DNA from 3 places in the Citrobacter enshiensis genome. Region 3 is predicted to be linked to each of the others. Evidence: predicted binding sites of a transcription regulator. Region 3 holds the regulator's gene; each other region holds the start of a gene.
The links. The regulator Fur, encoded in region 3, represses iron uptake genes when iron is present. The targets are predictions, from matches to a motif close to ATAATAATGAGAACNACTATCAA.
Positions count from the first base shown of each region.

Region 1: the regulator Fur is predicted to act here: its motif matches at 3,618-3,640, upstream of sufA (Fe-S cluster assembly scaffold SufA).
Region 2: the regulator Fur is predicted to act here: its motif matches at 4,737-4,759, upstream of sodA (superoxide dismutase [Mn]).

Region 1 is NZ_CP119862.1:2,692,944-2,699,937, reverse strand. Features, by position in the region: gene ydiJ (D-2-hydroxyglutarate dehydrogenase YdiJ) at 1-408, shown strand, start outside; gene menI (1,4-dihydroxy-2-naphthoyl-CoA hydrolase) at 405-815, shown strand; gene P2W74_RS13065 (YdiH family protein) at 915-1,103, shown strand; gene P2W74_RS13060 (Vmh family MBL fold metallo-hydrolase) at 1,187-2,038, opposite strand; gene P2W74_RS13055 (LysR family transcriptional regulator) at 2,163-3,038, shown strand; gene sufA (Fe-S cluster assembly scaffold SufA) at 3,680-4,048, shown strand; gene sufB (Fe-S cluster assembly protein SufB) at 4,057-5,544, shown strand; gene sufC (Fe-S cluster assembly ATPase SufC) at 5,554-6,300, shown strand; gene sufD (Fe-S cluster assembly protein SufD) at 6,275-6,994, shown strand, end outside.
Region 2 is NZ_CP119862.1:4,711,284-4,718,277, reverse strand. Features, by position in the region: gene rhaB (rhamnulokinase) at 1-1,437, opposite strand, end outside; gene rhaS (HTH-type transcriptional activator RhaS) at 1,741-2,577, shown strand; gene rhaR (HTH-type transcriptional activator RhaR) at 2,666-3,514, shown strand; gene rhaT (L-rhamnose/proton symporter RhaT) at 3,511-4,545, opposite strand; gene sodA (superoxide dismutase [Mn]) at 4,832-5,452, shown strand; gene P2W74_RS22410 (dihydrodipicolinate synthase family protein) at 5,498-6,394, opposite strand; gene yiiM (6-hydroxyaminopurine reductase) at 6,548-6,994, shown strand, end outside.
Region 3 is NZ_CP119862.1:3,350,296-3,357,289, reverse strand. Features, by position in the region: gene glnS (glutamine--tRNA ligase) at 1-734, shown strand, start outside; gene chiP (chitoporin ChiP) at 1,182-2,588, shown strand; gene P2W74_RS16145 (ChiQ/YbfN family lipoprotein) at 2,638-2,970, shown strand; gene fur (ferric iron uptake transcriptional regulator) at 3,067-3,513, opposite strand; gene fldA (flavodoxin FldA) at 3,801-4,331, opposite strand; gene ybfE (LexA regulated protein) at 4,482-4,775, opposite strand; gene ybfF (esterase) at 4,904-5,677, opposite strand; gene seqA (replication initiation negative regulator SeqA) at 5,862-6,407, shown strand; gene pgm (phosphoglucomutase (alpha-D-glucose-1,6-bisphosphate-dependent)) at 6,432-6,994, shown strand, end outside.

The DNA of each region.
Region 1 (6,994 bases), 660 kb from region 3:
CGTGGCGATTTCCACGTGCAACTGGTTCATGAATGGCTGCCGAAAGTACTCGAGCCGATACAGCCGCTGGCGGTCAGCGGTGAGCCCTGGTATTTCTTCGGCCATTGTACCGAAGTGACCGCCTTGCCCGGCGCGCCGACGCAGTGGGGGGCTATTTTTGCCCAATTTGGCGCCAGACTGGAAAATGTCAGCGTCGGGTGCTGCGGGATGGCAGGGACCTACGGGCACGAAGTCAAAAATCATGAAAACTCGCTGGGGATCTACGAGCTATCATGGCATCAGGCGATGCAGCGACTGCCGCGCAACCGCTGTCTGGCGACGGGTTATTCCTGTCGGAGCCAGGTCAAGCGCATTGAAGGCACCGGCGTTCGCCATCCATTACAGGCATTGTTGGAGATTATTGGATGATCTGGAAACGTGAGGTTTCTCTCGACGCGCTTAACGCGATGGGAGAAGGAAACATGGTCGGACTGCTGGATATCCGATTTGAGCATATTGGCGACGATACGCTGGAGGCAACAATGCCCGTGGATCGTCGGACAAAACAGCCTTTTGGCCTGTTGCACGGTGGGGCGTCCGTCGTTCTGGCTGAAAGTATCGGCTCGGTTGCTGGCTACTTATGTACCCAGGGCGAACAAAAAGTGGTGGGGCTGGAGGTGAATGCCAACCACATTCGTTCCGCTCGCGAAGGGCGCGTGAGAGGTGTGTGCAAAGCGCTGCATACTGGCTCGCGCCATCAGGTCTGGCAAATTGAGATCTTCGATGAACAGGGGCGGTTGTGTTGTACTTCGCGCCTGACGACGGCCATTGTGTGACAGTGTCACTTTAATTATCCGTCTGGTTTTGCTTTTGGTCGTAATGTGCACAGTGGAAAGTGATATACTGTGCACGTTTTGAACAAAAGTGAGGATGATATGTCTACCCAATTAGACCCGGCCCAACTGGCCATTGAATTTATTCGCCGCGATAAAACTGAGCTTTCTCCCGCGCAGTATCTGAAACGTTTGAAACAACTCGAGCTGGAATTTGCCGATTTACTCGCGCTTTCCTCCACTGAGCTGAAAGAAGAAATTTATTTTGCCTGGCGGTTGGGCGTGCATTGATGCCGGACCGCCTGAACGGCGACGGTGTATAATGCCAAACAGAAAACCCCGACAGTCTCCCGCCGGGGTTATTTTTTATCTGTTCACCATGCCATTTCACCGCTGTTGACTTTCGCACTCAATTCAAGAGAACTTTCATCCGCCAACCCCGGCCAGGCGGCTTTTAACGCCTGAATCACGTACGTTGATCCCTTATTCGCCTCCAGCGCTTTTTCGAAGGATTGCAGATAATCTTGCGTGAAACGGATCGCGCTATCGCCAGTCGGACGCTCGCCAATGTAGTGTCCTGGGATCACCTGATTCGGCTTCAGGCTCTGCATTTCATTGAGAGTGTCTCGCCATGCCGCGCGTTGTTTTGCCGATTGCGTGTCTGCCGTCCAGACGTGAATGCCGGAAGCGATGCCCGTTCCGCCCAGAATGGCACGGTTAGCAGGGATCCAGATGTAGGCGGCGTAATCATTTGGATGGCGGAGTTCCAGCGTTTCGCCATCAATGGTGAACCGGGTGTCGTGGGTGACCGTTGGCACCGTAACCGCTGTTGGCGCGCCGTCTTTCATTTGTGGGCCCCAGAATGCCAGTTTGGCGTCTTTTGTCGCGCGAATATGCTCAACCACGTGGGGTGTCGCCAGAATCTTCACCTCTGGAAAGGCGCTGACAAGCGGTTGTAGACCAAAATAAAAATCCGGATCGCCCGACGTAATCACGATGGCTTTCAGTTTTTTGCCCTTCGCCTGAATCATCTTCACCAGTTTTTCGCCGTCGTTGATGCTGAACTGCGCATCAAACAATATGGCCTCTTTCGGGCCTGAAACCAGAGTAGAAGAGACCGGAAAAAGACCGCGTTCTTGTGGATTATAGACATCAAGTTGAAGCGGGGCGGCGAGTAACGGCGATGCGGCAAATGACAGCAGCAGTGCCAGCGTTTTAACGTTCATGATAGGAAGCCTTTTACAGATGATGTTGTTTTATTTACGCCACGTATTCTAAGCAAATCTCCATCTGTTAAAATTCCTCTATCAGAACATGCTTAGTTTCGTAAAACGATCAGATGAGGGCGGAATGGACAGAGTCATGGCGGCAACGGTATTTAACCATATCTGCGATTTGGGCAGCCTGAGCGCAGCATCCCGCGCGCTGGGGATCTCAAGACCGATGGTGAGCCGCTATCTGGATGAAATGGAAAAATGGGCGGGCGCCAGACTGATCCATCGTTCATCACGGCGGTTAACGATTACCCCTGCCGGGGAAGAGGCGCTGGTGAAAACACGTACCCTTGCAAGGTTATCCCTCGATATTGCGGGGGCCGCCGGACGTGAAATCCCTTCAGGAACACTACGCGTTGCTTGTGCGCATTTTACGGCAACTCATATTCTGGCCCCGATTCTGCCTGACTTTTTAGCGCGCTATCCGGAACTACGCATTGAGGTTGAAATCAATAATCAACCGGTGAGTCTGGTGGGCGAACGTATTGATGTGGCGATCCGTATTACCGACAATCCTGAGCCAGGGACGATAGCCCGTCGACTTGGCGACTGTGAATCCGTCCTCTGCGCCTCACCTGATTATCTGCGCCAGCATGGAACCCCACAGACGGTTGAGGACCTGGCGCAGCATAACTGCCTCTATTACAGTGGATTTGCGGGAAAATCCTGGCATTTTCTGGACGCTCAGGGCAAGGCCGCATCGGTGGTCATCAAGGGAAACTTAAGTGCCGGGATCTCTTCGCTGTTATGTGAGGCTGCGCAGGCGGGAATGGGCATTGCGCTGGTGCCGGAAAAAGAGGCTCGCCCAGGGTTAGCACAGGGGGAGTTAATTCGGCTTTTACCGCAACTGGAGCCACGGCGACTTGCGGTGTATGGCATGTATCTTTCCCGCGATCATCAGCCAGCAGCATTGCGTTTGCTGCTGGAAGCGGTGCAGGCCGCAATGAGATAAACCTGATTATCAGAGCGATTCAGATGATTATTTGAACCTCCAGGTGCTTAATATAGCTCATAAAAAAAACAAACCGCAATTAGTGTTAAAAAGGAACCGCTAGGTTATGAGAGGATTCTTATGCCCCTTCAAGAGCTAAGCCAGAAATGAGTGCCGGAGATAAGCGCCGGATGGGGAAGGCGAACGGTCAGCGCTGTATCACAGCGCTGACCGTTCGCTGGTCATTTCCGCACTGTCTGCATTTTCTCTCTCTTCTTCAATGACATTCTTTTACTCTGTTTGATGATGATCGTCGTCAGATGCGCCATACCTGTTCTTCATTCATTTCAGCACTATTCACAATGTTGGTACTCCGTTACACCTGGCACGTGCCAGTTGTGCCTGGTTTATAAATAGGCATTTCCTATACATCTTTTCTTATTTGACCTGCCAGAGCGATAACCTCTCCTTAATTCATTATTAATCAATGCATTGAACAAAATCATCGTTCCCTGTGATCCCGCGTAGCAGGGTCTATGCTTAGTTAACGTAGCCAAAAAGGGCGATTTAACCGAATGCCCCTGCGGATGAGGGGTTGAAGTGATAATCATTATCACTAACATGATGTTATGCCCTGGTGGCTCATGACATGAGGTGAACCTATGGAATTGCATTCAGGAACATTTAATCCGGACGACTTTGCCTGGCGCGGGTTGACGTTAACGCCCACAGCGGCAGCACATATTCGCGAGCTGGTTGTGAAGCAGCCGGGCATGCAGGGCGTGCGTTTAGGCGTGAAGCAAACCGGGTGTGCAGGGTTTGGTTATGTGCTGGCGACGGTCAGTGAACCGCACAAAGACGATCTGCTGTTCGAATTCGATGGTGCGAAACTGTATGTGCCGTTGCAGGCAATGCCGTTTATCGACGGAACGGAAGTCGATTATGTGCGCGAGGGATTAAATCAAATATTCAAATTTCACAACCCGAAAGCGCAGAATGAATGTGGCTGCGGCGAAAGCTTTGGGGTATAGGCGGTACTATGTCTCGTAATACTGAAGCAACTGACGATGTCAAAACCTGGACGGGTGGACACCTCAACTATAAAGAGGGGTTCTTCACCCAGTTGCAAACCGACGAGCTGGAAAAAGGCATTAATGAAGAGGTGGTTCGCGCTATTTCTGCAAAACGCCATGAACCTGAATGGATGCTCGAATTTCGCCTCAACGCGTTTCGTGCATGGCTTGAGATGGAGGAGCCGCACTGGCTCAAAGCGCATTACGACAAACTGAATTATCAGGATTACAGCTATTACTCGGCTCCTTCGTGCGGAAACTGCGACGACACGTGCGCCTCTGAACCTGGGGCGGTACAGCAGACAGGGTCGAATGCCTTTTTAAGCAAAGAGGTGGAGGATGCTTTCGCCCAGTTAGGGGTGCCGGTGCATGAAGGTAGCAACGTGGCGGTGGACGCCATTTTCGACTCCGTTTCTGTGGCCACCACCTACCGTGAAAAACTGGCAGAACAGGGCATCATTTTTTGTTCATTTGGTGAAGCGATTCACGACCACCCTGAACTGGTGAGGAAATACCTCGGGACTGTGGTTCCGGGGAATGACAACTTTTTTGCGGCGCTTAACGCCGCTGTGGCATCTGACGGCACCTTTATCTATGTGCCGAAAGGCGTGCGCTGCCCGATGGAGCTTTCCACCTATTTCCGCATTAATGCGGAAAAAACCGGCCAGTTTGAACGCACCATACTGGTGGCGGAGGAAGGGAGCTACGTGAGCTATATCGAAGGATGCTCTGCGCCCGTTCGTGACAGCTACCAGCTGCATGCGGCGGTCGTCGAAGTGATCATCCACAAAGACGCTGAAGTGAAATACTCCACGGTGCAAAACTGGTTCCCCGGTGATAACAACACCGGCGGTATTCTGAACTTTGTGACGAAGCGTGCGCTGTGCGAAGGGGAAAATAGCAAGATGTCGTGGACCCAGTCGGAAACCGGCTCGGCCATCACCTGGAAATACCCGAGCTGTATTCTGCGCGGCGACAACTCCATCGGCGAATTTTACTCCGTCGCGTTAACCAGCGGCTATCAGCAGGCGGATACCGGCACCAAAATGATCCACATCGGCAAAAATACCCGCTCAACCATTATCTCGAAAGGGATCTCCGCGGGGCACAGCCAGAACAGTTATCGCGGGTTGGTGAAGATCATGCCAACGGCGACCAACGCACGAAACTTTACCCAGTGCGACTCCATGCTTATCGGTACGGACTGCGGCGCACATACCTTCCCGTATGTTGAGTGCCGAAATAACAGCGCCCAACTGGAGCACGAGGCGACCACCTCGCGCATTGGTGAAGACCAGCTGTTTTACTGCCTGCAACGCGGGATCAGTGAAGAAGATGCCATCTCCATGATCGTCAACGGCTTCTGTAAGGACGTCTTTTCCGAATTGCCGCTGGAGTTTGCGGTTGAAGCGCAAAAATTACTGGCGATTAGCCTTGAACACAGCGTTGGATAAGGAAAGCTCATGTTAAGCATTAAAGATTTACAGGTCAGTGTTGAGGATAACGCGATTTTGCGGGGCGTGAATCTTGAGATCCGTCCTGGAGAGGTGCATGCCATTATGGGACCTAATGGTTCCGGAAAGAGCACCTTATCCGCTACGCTTGCCGGACGTGAAGATTATCAAGTCACCCAGGGTAAGGTGGAGTTTAAAGGGAAAGATCTTCTTGAACTGTCGCCGGAGGCGAGGGCGGGTGAAGGGATTTTCATGGCATTCCAGTATCCGGTGGAGATCCCTGGCGTCAGTAACCAGTTCTTTCTGCAAACCGCGCTCAATGCGGTGCGTAGTTACCGTGGGGAAGAGTCTCTGGATCGCTTTGATTTTCAGGATCTGATGGAAGAGAAAATGGCGCTCCTGAAGATGCCGGAAGATTTGTTAACCCGCTCAGTGAACGTGGGCTTCTCGGGCGGCGAGAAAAAGCGTAATGACATTCTGCAGATGGCCGTACTGGAGCCGGAACTGTGCATCCTTGATGAGTCTGATTCCGGGCTGGATATTGATGCGCTAAAAATTGTCGCCGATGGGGTGAACGCCCTGCGTGACGGGAAACGCGCGTTCATTATCGTCACCCACTATCAGCGTATTCTCGACTATATCAAGCCTGATTACGTTCACGTTTTGTATCAGGGGCGGATTGTGAAGTCCGGTGATTTCACTCTGGTCAAACAACTGGAGGAGCAGGGATATGGCTGGCTTAGCGAACAGCAGTAGCGTGCTGCAACAATGGCATCGCCTGTTTGAAGCGCAAGGAGAATTGCGCTCAGAACATGCACAGCAGCATCTGCAACAGATGCTGCGTCTGGGATTGCCGACGCGTAAGCATGAGAACTGGAAATACACACCGCTTGAAGGATTGACCAACAGTACTTTTGTCAGCCGCTTTGCTGAAATTAACCCGGCTCAATGCGAGGCTCTGGCATTAGGCATTGATGCGGTTCGCCTGGTGTTTGTCGATGGGCAATTTAGCCCGGCGCTGAGTGACAGCACAGAAGGCAGCGGCTTTGAGGTCACGTTCAATGATGAACGGCAAATCTGGGTTGCACCGATTCAGCCTGATGTGTTCCTGCATTTGACCGAAAGCCTTGCCCAACGCGTGAGCCACATCAGCGTTAAACGTAATCAACGTCCTGTGAAGCCACTGCTGCTGATGCATATCACGCAAGGCGTGGACGGTGATGAAGTGAATACCGCACATTATCGCCATCACCTTGAGCTGGGTGAAGGTGCGGAAGCAACGATTATTGAGCACTATGTCAGCCTCGATGACACGCGTCATTTCACCGGGGCGCGGTTAACGATGAATGTCGGTGCGAATGCGCATCTGCATCACATCAAGCTGGTGTTTGAAAACCCGGTTAGCCATCACTTTGCGCATAACGATCTTCGACTTGCTGGCGATGCCACG
Region 2 (6,994 bases), 1.4 Mb from region 3:
TTGAAACTGCGCAACATGGCGGGCAATTTCGCTATCAGGATGAGGAATAAAGGTGGTCAGGTCGTAGTTGGCGCTCACCACCTGACGGAAATCATCAACGTTGGTCAGTTCGTCCAGCGTCATGAGCTGGATACCGATGTTGCCGAGCGTGGACGCCTCTACGGGACCGGCCATCACACGGATACCGCAGGCGTCGGCGCACAGTTGGTTCAGTAATGCGTTCTGGCAACCGCCGCCGACGATATGCAGGCTGGTGAAGGCTTCACCGCGAAGGTCGGCCAGTTCCTGCAGGACGCGGGCGTACAGCAACGCCAGGCTGTCGAAAATGCAGCGGGCCAGTTCGGCGTCTTGCGTGGGCACCGGTTGACCGGTTTCACGACAGGCAGCCTGAATTTCCGCGCCCATATCGGCAGGGTTGATAAAGCGATCGTCATTAGGATTAATCACGAAACGGCAAGCGGGCAGCGCCTGCGTTTGCTCGATCAGCGCAGGCAGATCGGTAATCTGGCGTTCTTTCAGGACGCGCTGAAGCAGCCACAGTCCCATGATATTTTTCAGCACGCGGTAGCGACCTTCCGCGCCGCCCTCGTTGGTAATATTGGCGCTTAGCGCAACGTCATTGGTATAGGGCGTTCTGCTCTCGAAGCCCATCAGCGACCAGGTACCGGAAGAGAGGTAGGCACTGTTTTTTTCTGCCAGCGGAGAGGCAATCACCGCGCTGGCGGTATCGTGGCTGGCGACGGCAACGACCGGGATCTGATTCCCCTGCGGGCAAATCCAGTGGCCGATGACATTGCCCGGATGCGTTGGAGTACCAAACCAGGCTTGATCCGCTCCAGTCCACGCCAGCAGCGTTTCATCCCAGTCGTCGTTATGAATATTGACGAGTTGCGTGGTGGTGGCGTTGGTGTATTCCCAGTTCATTTTGCCCGTCAGGCAATAGGCAAAGTAATCAGGAATCAGCAGGGCGTGCGCCACCTGGGGGACCAGCTCCGGTTGTTGTTCAACCAGCGCGCGTAACTGATACAACGTGTTAAACGGCAAAAACTGAATACCGCTGCGGCGATAAATTTCCGCTTTCCCGAGTTGTTCCTGCGCCTGTTGCATCACGCCTGTGGTACGGCTGTCACGGTAGGAGACGGGCAGACCGACGCGCTGACCGTGTTTATCCAGCAGGACATAGTCCACGCCCCAGGTATCAATCCCGATGCTGTCAATGCGGATGCCTTCATCGCAGACTTTCTCCAGCCCAAGACGGATGGCCTCTTCCAGACTGTCGATATCCCAGGCGTCGAAGCCGTCTGTTTTTTGCAGGCAATTCACGAAACGGTGGATTTCACGCAACGTCAGGGTGCGGTGTGCGCTGTCGTAACGCGCCAGCATAACGCGTCCACTGGATGCGCCGAGATCGACAGCGACACAATGGCGAAAAGTCATAATGAGGTCCTTCCAGGAGTGATGGCAATGAGTCTAAGAACCCCGGGGAAAAGGTACCTTCTTGCTACTGACAGCCAAAATTAGCCGCTGGCAAGAAAGCAAAGATGAACGTGATGACGTTCACAGTTTCCAGTAATGAGCCTGTTTTTAGCTGATGTGACGGCGACCGCATTTAGCGAACTTTCCTGCCCTGTCTTGAAAAAATGACCGGATATGCGTGCTTTCGTGTCAAAACTTTAAGGTGAGGTGGCGACCCCTTAATTACTATTTCGGTCATGTTCCACTTCATGTCAGGAAGCCATCATGACCCTATTGCACAGCGTGGATTTTTTTCCGTCAGGTAAAGCCCCCATCGCCATTGAACCCCGGCTTCCTCAGTCTGCTTTTCCTGAACACCATCATGATTTTCATGAAATCGTGATCGTTGAACATGGCACGGGCATTCATGTGTTCAACGGACAGCCGTACACCATTAGCGGCGGCACCGTCTGTTTTGTTCGCGATCATGACCGACACATGTATGAACATACTGACAATCTGTGCCTGACCAATGTGCTCTATCGTTCGCCGGATGCGTTCCAGTTTCTGGCAGGGCTGAACCAGCTTTTACCGCAGGAACAGGATGGGCTGTATCCGTCCCACTGGCGGGTAAACCAGGGGGTGTTACAGCAGGTGCGCCAGTTGGTTGCTCAGCTGGAACAACCCGATGAAGAGATGGATACGCCAGCGATTGCCAACCGCGAAATCGTGTTTATGCAGTTGCTGGTATTGCTACGCAGAAGCAGTCTGATGGAAGGGGCGACGGATAATGATGCGCGGCTGAATCACCTGATGGCCTGGCTGGAAGATCACTTTGCCGAAGAGGTTTGCTGGGAAGCCGTGGCCGATCGGTTTTCGCTCTCATTACGCACCTTGCACCGTCAGTTGAAACAACAAACCGGGCTGACGCCGCAGCGCTATCTGAACCGGCTGCGTTTAATTAAAGCGCGTCATCTGCTACGCCACAGCGATGACAGTGTTACCGATATCGCCTATCGCTGCGGATTTGGCGACAGTAACCACTTTTCGACGCTTTTTCGCCGCGAATTTGACTGGTCGCCGCGTGATATCCGCCAGGGACGCGACGCATTGCTGCAATAACGCAGATGCTGAAGTATGACGAGTATATCAACGTTTTTTGCCGCCGCTTGACGCATAATATAATGTTGTTATTGGTTGGGGTGATGTGGTGGCAAATCAGCTCGTTCTTCATAAAGCCGACTTTTTTGCAAGCGACGCGCAGGCGGTTGCTGTCGCCGATCGCTATCCGCAAAATGTATTTGCGGAACACACCCATGATTTTTGTGAACTGGTGCTGGTCTGGCGTGGCAACGGTTTGCATGTGCTCAATGAACGCCCGTATCGCATTACGCGCGGCGACCTGTTCTATATTCGCGCCGAAGATAAACACTCCTACACGTCTGTTAACGATCTGGTATTACAGAACATCATCTACTGCCCGGAGCGGCTGAAGCTGAATCTGCAGTGGGAAGAGGCGATACCTGGATTTAACGGCACCCAATGGCAGCCGCACTGGCGTCTGACCAGCGCAGGTATGACTCAGGCGCGGCAGGTTATCAGCCAACTTGAGCATGAAAGTCAGCAGCGCTGCCCGTTGGCTAACGGTATGGCGGAGCTGCTGTTTGGGCAACTGGTGATGATCCTGAAACGCCATCGCTATGCCACGGATAATCTTCCTGCTACCTCAAGTGAAACGCTATTGGACAAACTGATTACTGCGCTGGCGGGCAGCCTGGAGCACCCGTTTGCGCTGGATGAATTTTGCGCCAGGGAAGCCTGCAGTGAACGCGTGTTGCGCCAGCAGTTTCGCGCCCAAACCGGCATGACCATCAACCAATATTTGCGCCAGATCCGCGTTTGCCACGCACAATATTTGCTCCAGCATAGCCGCCTGATGATCGGTGAGATTTCGATGCAATGTGGGTTTGAGGACAGTAACTATTTTTCAGTGGTGTTCACGCGGGAAACCGGGATGACGCCAAGCCAGTGGCGTCATCTCAGTCATCATAGCGACTAACTCGCCATTCCCATTCCGACAATATTGGCGGCGATGATAATCACCACGCAGCCCAGACTCAGCACACTCACAGGACGTCGACCGGCGTTTTTCCACTCTTTCAACACCAGCCCGACAATACCGCCGCACAGGACGTAGAAACTCATGTGCAGCATCCAGCTGATGTAGTCATACTGCGCCGGAATGCGTGCGTGGCCCCAGGCGTAGAAGAAGAACTGCAAATACCACATCAGACCGCCCAGCGCCGACAGCAGCACGTTGGTGATGATCAGGGATTTTGCCAGCGAGAAATCGGCTGTTATCGACAGATTTTTTACTTTTGCCAGACGAACGAAGCAGAAGCCCAGGTTGACCAGTGCGCCGCCACCCATGATCACCACGTAGCTGGGCAGGGCGACATACAGCGGGTCTACGCCGAGGGCGGCAGCGGCTTCATGCATCGGTTTGGCGGCGTTCATCGCGAAGGACATTCCGGCAGAGAAGATCCCGCACATTACCGCCAGCAGCAGACCTTTTTTCAGGTTGAACTCTTCGGCTTTGATGCCCATTTTACGCTCTTTCAACTGCCCGGCACGGGTCACAATCCCCACGCCGATCAGCGCCACCAACACGCCAAGCAGCGTCATGCGTCCGCCTTCCGTGTTGATCAGGACATCGAAGTTACCGTTGAGAATGGGCGTCATCAGCGTACCGACAATCAGCGTAATGCCAATCGCGATACCAATCCCCATCGACATACCGAGGTAGCGCATGGTCAGACCGTAGTTAATATTGCCGATACCCCACATGGCGCCAAACAGGAAAACAGGTAATAAAGTAGAAAGGTTAAAAGAGCTGTAGTAGGCCCAAAAATCGGGCAGCAGCAGGGCGCTGATGGTCCACGGCAGGATAATCCAGGAGACAATCCCGCCAACCGACCACATCGTTTCCCATGACCACTGTTTTACTTGCTTAAACGGGGCATAGAAACAGGCTGCACTGGCCGCACCTATCAAATGCCAAAAAATACCCATCGTAATCGCGTTACTCATAACGTCATCCTCATCGTTTTTATTGTCGCGTTACCCCTTCGACGTGATGAGTGTAAAAATTGCGCAGTTTCTTAACCTTCTTCCCGTTGCCGCTTTTTTGTTCTTTTTGGCAATAGGCGCGTTAAGCGGGTGATTTAGTTCACATCTTTGGTATGTGGGCGAGAGGTTATACCCTTATGAAAAGTACGGCATTGATAATCATTTTCAATATCATTTAATTAACTATAATGAACCAACTGCTTACGCGGCATTAACACCCAGCCGCTCGATAATAATGGAGATGATTATGAGTTATACCCTGCCATCCCTGCCGTACGCTTACGATGCACTGGAACCGCACTTCGATAAGCAGACGATGGAAATTCACCACACCAAACACCATCAAGCCTATGTCAACAATGCCAATGCGGCGCTGGAAAGCCTGCCAGAATTCGCTGGCCTGTCTGCCGAAGAGCTGATTGCAAAACTGGATCAACTGCCAGCGGACAAGAAAACCGTACTGCGTAACAACGCGGGCGGTCACGCTAACCACAGCCTGTTCTGGAAAGGCCTGAAAATCGGCACCACCCTGCAGGGCGACCTGAAAGCCGCTATCGAGCGTGACTTCGGTTCCGTTGATAACTTCAAAGCTGAGTTTGAGAAAGCGGCGGCTACCCGCTTTGGTTCTGGCTGGGCATGGCTGGTGCTGAAAGGCGACAAACTGGCTGTAGTGTCTACCGCAAACCAGGATTCCCCGCTGATGGGCGAAGCTGTCTCTGGCGCGTCTGGCTTCCCGATCGTCGGTCTGGACGTGTGGGAACACGCTTACTACCTGAAATTCCAGAACCGCCGTCCGGACTACATTAAAGAGTTCTGGAACGTGGTGAACTGGGACGAAGCTGCAGCGCGTTTCGCCGCGAAAAAATAAGTCTGATTGTTGCCTGATGGCGGTAACGCCATCAGGCTGCATGACTCAACCTTTTGTCAAAAACACCTCGTCAATCGTTCGACATTCATTCTCGCTCAGCTCACCGCCTGCATTGCGCGAAACCCCGGTGCAATAACCAAATTTACGCGATACCACGGTTTTAATCGTGGTGACAAAATCTTCACCGATCGCGTAAATGGACATATAGGTACCGATCTTGTCTTGAATTTCACGTAACGCGTGCAAATCGCCCTGTTTAAACGCCTCGCGCGCGTTGACAAAAAGCTCAGGCATCACGTTGTTTAATCCGGAAATGATCCCTGCGCCTCCCGCCATCAGGTTAGGGATGTAATACTCGTCATAGCCGGAGAGTACGGCAAAGTCATCACGCACGGCACGGGTGGTCTGAATCATGCTGCGGGTGTGGGACTGGCAATCGACGGTATCCTTAATACCGGCAAAATTGGGGAACTCGGAGGCGAGAGTCGCTACCATGTCAGGGGTTAAATCACAGCCGGTGCGTGCCGGGAAATTGTAGGCAAACCATTTTCCGCGCAATGCGCCGCCAAGCTTGCGGAAATAGCTCAGGAGCTGTTTTGCTGTTTGTCCGTAATAGTACGGCGGCAATACCATCACCGCATCGTAACCCACTTTGTCGGCTTCCTGCGCCATCTGTAAAACGTCGTTCATACAGGTGGAGGAGACGTTGGCGACCATCTTCAGCGAGCTCATTGCTCTGGCTTCCCGGATCAGCATCAGCCGTTCTTCGAGGCTAAAAGAGGCAAATTCGCCGATGCTGCCCATCAGCAAAATAACATCGATTTTGGCGTCGGTAAGGCGCTTGAGATGATGCTTCAGACCGGAGAGATCGACGTTTCCATCATTATCCATCGGCGTAATGGAGGGACACCAGACACCAGCAAATTGCGATTGTACTGTCACGTTGTTGACTCCTTGTTATGAAATGGCGTTTTAAAATCATCCTAATTGATAGCATGTCTGGCCATTCATCGTGTGAATCCGGCTCTCATTTTGAGCGGCTGAGGTAAAATAAATATGCTCTAATGAGGATTATTTATTGGGGAGAGGGGACAGATGCGATATCCAGTCGAGGTGTTTACAGGCAAGGTTCTGGACTATACGGGAAGCCGTCCCAGCGCCATTGCGAAGATCCAGGTCGATGGCGAACTGATGCTGACGGAGCTGGGTCTGGCGGGCGATGAGCAGGCGGAGGCGAAAATCCACGGTGGGCCCGATCGCGCACTGTGCCATTATCCGCGAGAGCATTACCTGCACTGGGCTCGGGAATTCCCGGAGCAGGCGGATCGGTTTGTCGCGCCCGCGTTTGGTGAAAACCTCTCAACCGACGGTCTGACTGAACAGAATGTCTATATTGGCGATATCTTCCAGTGGGGAGAGACGCTGATTCAGGTGACGCAACCGCGTTCGCCCTGCTTCAAATTAAACTACCATTTCGGCATCAGTGACATGGCGAGCCAGATGCAAAACGCCGGTAAAACGGGTTGGTTGTACAGCGTCATC
Region 3 (6,994 bases):
GCAAACGCATCGGCGTCACCAAGCAGGACAACACCATTGAGATGGCATCGCTGGAATCTTGCATCCGTGAAGATCTGAACGAAAACGCCCCGCGCGCAATGGCGGTTATCGACCCGGTGAAACTGGTTATCGAGAACTACCAGGGCGAAGGCGAAATGGTCACCATGCCTAACCATCCGAACAAACCGGAAATGGGCAGCCGTGAAGTTCCGTTCAGCGGTGAGATCTGGATCGACCGTGCTGATTTCCGTGAAGAAGCCAACAAGCAGTACAAACGTCTGGTGATGGGGAAAGAAGTGCGTCTGCGTAATGCGTACGTGATCAAAGCAGAGCGTGTAGAGAAAGATGCGGAAGGTAATATCACCACCATCTTCTGTACCTATGATGCAGACACCCTGAGCAAAGATCCGGCTGACGGTCGTAAAGTAAAAGGCGTTATTCACTGGGTGAGTGCTGCGCACGCATTGCCGGTTGAAATTCGTCTGTACGATCGCCTTTTCAGCATACCGAATCCGGGCGCGGCGGAAGATTTCCTGTCGGCGATGAACCCGGATTCTCTGGTGATCAAGCAGGGCTTCGCAGAACCGTCGCTGAAGACTGCGGTTGCGGGTAAAGCCTTCCAGTTCGAGCGTGAGGGATACTTCTGCCTCGACAGCCGCTATGCAACGGCTGACAAACTGGTATTTAACCGTACTGTCGGTTTACGTGATACGTGGGCGAAAGTGGGCGAATAAGCCACACGACACAATCCCATTCGATTAACGCCGCGCTTCGCGGCGTTTTTTTTCGCTTAAGTTCCGCTACATCCTCTGTTTGCAGAGCGAATTAATTGCACCTAAAAAATAATTAATCCGATAAATGATTTTTTGATGAGTGTGCTCAGAAATTTAGGTCGTGACTAAATTCAACGCTGTAACCGTTTTCATCTTCATGGAAATCAACGGTATTTTTCATTTTAATGATAATTTTTCGCATTTGTTGAATGTGTAACAAAAAGCAATGAAATATGTGCGGTCGCTCATATTATTACATACTGGTTACAGAAAGAGATTGATAATTCGCGTCGCGAAAAATAGTCTGTTCACTGTAGTCAATGAGGTTTTCTCAGCGCTATTTTTAATTTTTATTTTTAGCTGTTCGCCTTTGGCGGCAGCATTTTATACGTCAAAGAGGATTAACATATGCGTACGTTTAGTGGCAAACGTAGTACGCTGGCGCTGGCTATTGCCGGTATCACAGCAATGTCGGGTTGGATGGTTGCGCCGCAGGCAAGCGCCGCGGGCTTTATCGACGATTCGACTTTAACAGGCGGTATTTATTACTGGCAGCGTGAGCGTGACCGTAAAGACGTCACGGATGAAGACAAATACAAAACCAACCTTTCACACGCGACCTGGAACGCCAACCTGGATTTCCAGTCGGGTTATGCAGCGGATATGTTCGGTCTGGATATTGCGGCGTTTACCGCAATTGAAATGGCGGAAAGTGACGACAGCGGACACCCTAACGAAATTGCATTCTCGAAAAAAAATAAAGGCTATGACGAAGATTACTCTGGCGATAAGAGTGGTATCAGCCTTTATAAAGCCGCTGCAAAATTTAAATATGGTCCGACCTGGGCACGTGCCGGTTATATTCAGCCAACCGGACAGACGCTGTTAGCGCCGCACTGGAGCTTTATGCCGGGTACCTATCAAGGGGCAGAAGCCGGAGCCAACTTTGACTATGGCGATGCGGGTGCGTTGAGCTTCTCCTATATGTGGGCCAACGAGTATAAAGCGCCGTGGCACATTGAAGTGGATAAATTCTACCAGGCTGATAAAAAGACCAAAGTCGATTACCTCCACTCCGTTGGCGCAAAATACGATTTCAAAAATGACCTTATTCTTGAGGCTGCCTTTGGTCAGTCTGAGGGCTATGTCGATCAGTACTTTGCCAAAGCCAGCTACAAATTCGATCTGGGTGGGAATCCGTTTACCACCAGTTACCAGTTCTACGGCGCACGCGATAAAGTTGATGACCGCAGTGTGAACGATATCTACGACGGCACTGCATGGTTGCAGGCACTGACTTTCGGTTACAAAGTGGCGGAAGTGGTCGATCTGCGTCTGGAAGGAACCTGGGTTAAAGCGGACGGGCAGCAGGGTTACTTCTTGCAGCGTATGACGCCGACCTACGCCTCCTCAAACGGTCGTCTGGATGTCTGGTGGGATAACCGTTCCGACTTTAACGCCAACGGCGAAAAAGCGGTCTTCTTCGGCGCGATGTATGACCTGAAGAACTGGAATCTGCCAGGTATGGCGCTGGGAGCATCGTACGTCTATGCCTGGGATGCAAAACCGGCTACCTGGCAGAGCAACCCGGATGCGTTCTACGACAAAAACAAAACCATCGAAGAATCCTCCTACAGTCTTGATGCGGTTTATACCATGCAAGAAGGACGTGCCAAAGGCACCATGTTTAAACTGCACTTCACCGAGTATGACAACCACTCCAACATCCCAAGCTGGAGCGGCGGTTATGGCAACATCTTCCAGGATGAGCGTGACGTGAAGTTCATGGTTATCGCCCCATTCACTATTTTCTGATGCCAGTCGCGGCAGGGTATTTCTCTGCCGCATCGTTGAGGACCGTTATATGAAAAAAATGTTACTCATCGCCATTATGGCGTCAGGGCTGGTGGCCTGCGCGCAATCTCCCGCACCCAAGGAAGATAGCCGCCTTAAAGAGGCATACAGTGCGTGCATTAACACCGCGCAAGGTTCACCGGAAAAAATCGAAGCCTGCCAAAGCGTATTAAATGTGCTGAAAAAAGAAGACCAGCATAAGCAGTTTGCTAACGAAGAAAGCGTGCGGGTACTGGATTACCAGCAATGTATTCAGGCGACACGTACGGGCAATGGTCAGGCGGTACAAGCCGATTGCGATAAAATCTGGAAAGAAATTCGCAGTAAAAACACAGTACAGTAAATGTACTCACTGGAAGGGAAAAAGACCTGCTTTGATAGCGGGTCTTTTTTTGGGCATAAAAAAGCCAACCGCGTGGTTGGCTCTTTGGGGGGCATATTACTTTGCGTCGTGCGCGTGTTCGTCTTCGCGGCAATCGCCTTCAGCGCAGTGACCGTAAAGATAGAGGCTATGGTTGGTTAAACGAATACCATGCTTAGTCGCAATTTCACGTTGGCGCGCTTCGATAGAATCATCGCTGAACTCGATCACTTTGCCACAATCGAGGCAAATAAGATGATCATGATGATGCTGTTGAGTCAGTTCAAAAACGGACTTACCGCCTTCAAAATTGTGGCGGGTCACGATACCGGCGTCATCGAACTGGTTCAGCACGCGATACACGGTCGCCAGACCAATTTCTTCACCCATGTCGATCAGACGTTTATACAAATCTTCCGCACTGACGTGATGGTTATCCGGTCCCTGAAGAACTTCCAGAATTTTTAAACGAGGAAGCGTTACTTTCAGGCCAGCCTTCTTTAATGCGGTATTGTTGTCAGTCATGCGGAATCTGTCCTGTTGCTAAACGATTCACTTCATTAAAGAAGTGACAGTAATTGCACTTGAGAGAATGCGTATCATTATAGAACTGCCATGTCTAAATGAAAACTGCAAGCCTCGGGCAAATATTATTAATCAAAACGTGGTACTGCCTACAATCACACTGTGCAATACCAGAATAACACCCGAACATTGTACAGGGATGGGCAGGAAAGTTACAAATTTGTAGCAATTATTTTGATTGGTTTTATCTATTGATGCGGCGCAGATAGTTTCTGCGCCGCACGAAATCAGGCGTTGATGATTTCGTCGAGATGCAGTTCGGCAGAAATCTGTTTAACCCATTTTTCAACGCGCTCAGCGGTCAGTTCCGGCTGACGGTCTTCGTCGATAGCCAGACCGACAAAATGATCGTCATCAGCAAGACCTTTGGAAGCTTCGAAGTGATAGCCAGCGGTTGGCCAGTGACCTACGATGGTCGCGCCGCGCGGTTCGATAATGTCGCGGATGGTGCCCAGCGCATCGCAGAAGTATTCTGCGTAGTCTTCCTGATCGCCGCAGCCAAACAGAGCCACCAGTTTACCATTGAAATCAATGTCTTCGAGGGTAGGGAAGAAGTCATCCCAGTCGCACTGTGCTTCACCGTAGTACCAGGTTGGAATACCTAACAGCAGAATGTCATACCCTTCCAGGTCTTCTTTACTGCTTTTCGCAATGTCATGAACATCGGCAACGTCTTTACCAAGCTGTTTTTGAATCATTTTTGCGATATTTTCGGTATTACCGGTGTCGCTGCCGAAAAAGATGCCAGTGATTGCCATGAGTAAAATAACCTCTTGAAACTTATTGAAATGGTGGTGGCGTATTGCCCACGGATAAGGGCAATCATAGCAGATCAGTCAGGCATGCGGAAACAGCAAACACGCAGGACTGCACTCTGTGCTACACGATTTATGATTTAGAGCAGAAATTCAGACAGACCCCTGGCCACGCAGCGAGATAAGCTGGTTTGTCAGCATCTCTTCAATGAGCTCACTGCGGCTCATATTGCGTGCTTCCGCCAGTTCATTCAGCGCATCCACGGCATCAGCATTCAGCTTCAGTTCGACACGCTTAAGCCCACGAACCTTGTCGCGTTTAAGCTGATTACGCTTGTTAATGCGTAGCTGTTCATCACGCGAAAGCGGATTGGTTTTGGGTCGTCCCGGGCGACGCTCGTGCGCGAACAGATCTAATGTCGTACGGTCCGTTTGTTCTTTGGCCATGATTTTGGTGACTTCGGGGAAACAATCAGCCAGGCGTATGCCCGGATGGATAGCGCGCCATCATACATCAGCGAGTGAGGCACGCCAACGTCCACGCACGTAATCGCGCGCGGACGCTGAGTTTTTAATCAGTTAGCCTTATCCGCCAGATACCGGCGTATCGCGCGTAGCACGGCATCCGGTTTTTCTGCATGCACCCAATGGCCAGCACCCGCAATCACATGCGCCCGGGCCTGAGGAAATTGGGTCAGTAAATCGTGACGATAGGCCTCGGTGACGTAGGGGGAATTGCCGCCTGGGATAAACAATGCCGGATGATCCCAGGCGGGAATGGTTTCCCACCCCACGATATGCGGGTACTGCTCCCACAATACGGGCACGTTAAAGCGCCACTCGCCATCGACATACGACTTTAACAGGAACTGGATCACGCCTTCTTCCTGGAGGTGCTGGCGCATGACGGCTGCCGCCTGCTGGCGTGTTTGCGCGTCAGATTCGGTCACGGCGTTGATCGCGGCAAAGATCTCATCGTGGCGGCGCACGTGATAATCAACCGGCGCAATATCAATCGCCACCAGTTGATCAATACGATCCGGCGCCAGTGCGGTCAGCGCCATGACGGCTTTTCCGCCCATTGAGTGACCAATGAAGGTGGCTTTTTCGATATTCGCAGCGTCCAGGGTATCCAGCAGATCCTGCGCCATCGCCGGGTAATTCATCTCCGCTGAGCGGGGAGAAAGACCGTGGTTACGCATATCAACCTGGATGATGTCGTGATCCTCTACAAGATCGCGCGCCAGTATGCCGAGGTTATCAAGGCTACCAAACAAGCCGTGAACAAGGACGATGGGAGAATTATTGTGCAGCTTTTGTGCAGATTGCGCTCGGATGTTCAATTTCATGGCAAAGTTCTTTTTTTCGCTCTGTCGGGTTAGGGTATTATGTTGACCATTCTGCCACGGGGCTGCAACAACTACGGTTTACTCCGAGTTTTTCTGACAGCCTGGCTTGACGCTATCCGCTGTTGGGATTTGCCCCTATAATCCCAACGACTTGTATTCAGATAAGACACCGCACTGGATTAAGATGAAAACGATTGAAGTTGATGATGAACTCTATAGCTATATTGCCAGCCACACCAAGCATATCGGCGAGAGCGCATCCGACATTTTACGGCGTATGTTGAAATTTTCCGCCGCATCACAGCCTGTCACTCCGGCGGCGAAAGAGGTGCGCACAGCGCAACCCGCTATCGTTGAAGCGAAGCCGGTCAACCCCGTAAAAGATAAAGTGCGCGCCATGCGTGAACTTCTGCTCTCCGATGAATATGCGGAGCAGAAGAAAGCGGTAAATCGCTTTATGTTGGTACTGTCTACACTTTACTCACTGGATCACAACGCGTTTGCTGAGGCGACGGATTCGTTGCACGGTCGTACGCGCGTATATTTTGCGGCAGACGAGCAGACTCTGCTGAAAAATGGTAATCAAACCAAGCCGAAACACGTGCCAGGCACGCCGTATTGGGTGATCACCAACACCAACACCGGCCGTAAATGCAGCATGATTGAACACATCATGCAATCAATGCAATTCCCGGCGGAATTGATTGAAAAGGTTTGCGGAACAATCTAAACGTTGCATTAAAAGGACCAGGCAATGGCAATCCACAAGCGTGCAGGTCAGCCTGCGCAACAGAGTGATTTAATTAATGTCGCCCAACTGACGGCGCAATACTATGTATTGAAACCGGAAGCAGGGAATGCGGAGCACGCGGTGAAGTTCGGAACTTCCGGGCATCGCGGCAGCGCCGGTCGTCATAGTTTTAATGAACTGCACATTCTGGCCATTGCCCAGGCGATTGCTGAAGAGCGTGCGAAAAACGGCATCACTGGCCCTTGCTATGTGGGTAAAGATACTCACGCACTGTCCGAGCCTGCCTTTATTTCCGTTCTGGAAGTACTGGCGGCGAACGGTGTCGATGTCATTGTTCAGGAAAACAACGGCTTTACGCCGACGCCTGCGGTTTCGAATGCGATCCTGGTCCATAACAAAAAAGGCGGTCCGCTGGCTGACGGCATCGTGATTACGCCGTCCCACAACCCGCCGGAAGATGGCGGTATTAAATACAATCCGCCCAATGGCGGCCCGGCGGATACCAACGTTACCAAAGTGGTTGAAGACAGGGCTAACGCGCTGCTCGCGGATGGTCTGAAAGGCGT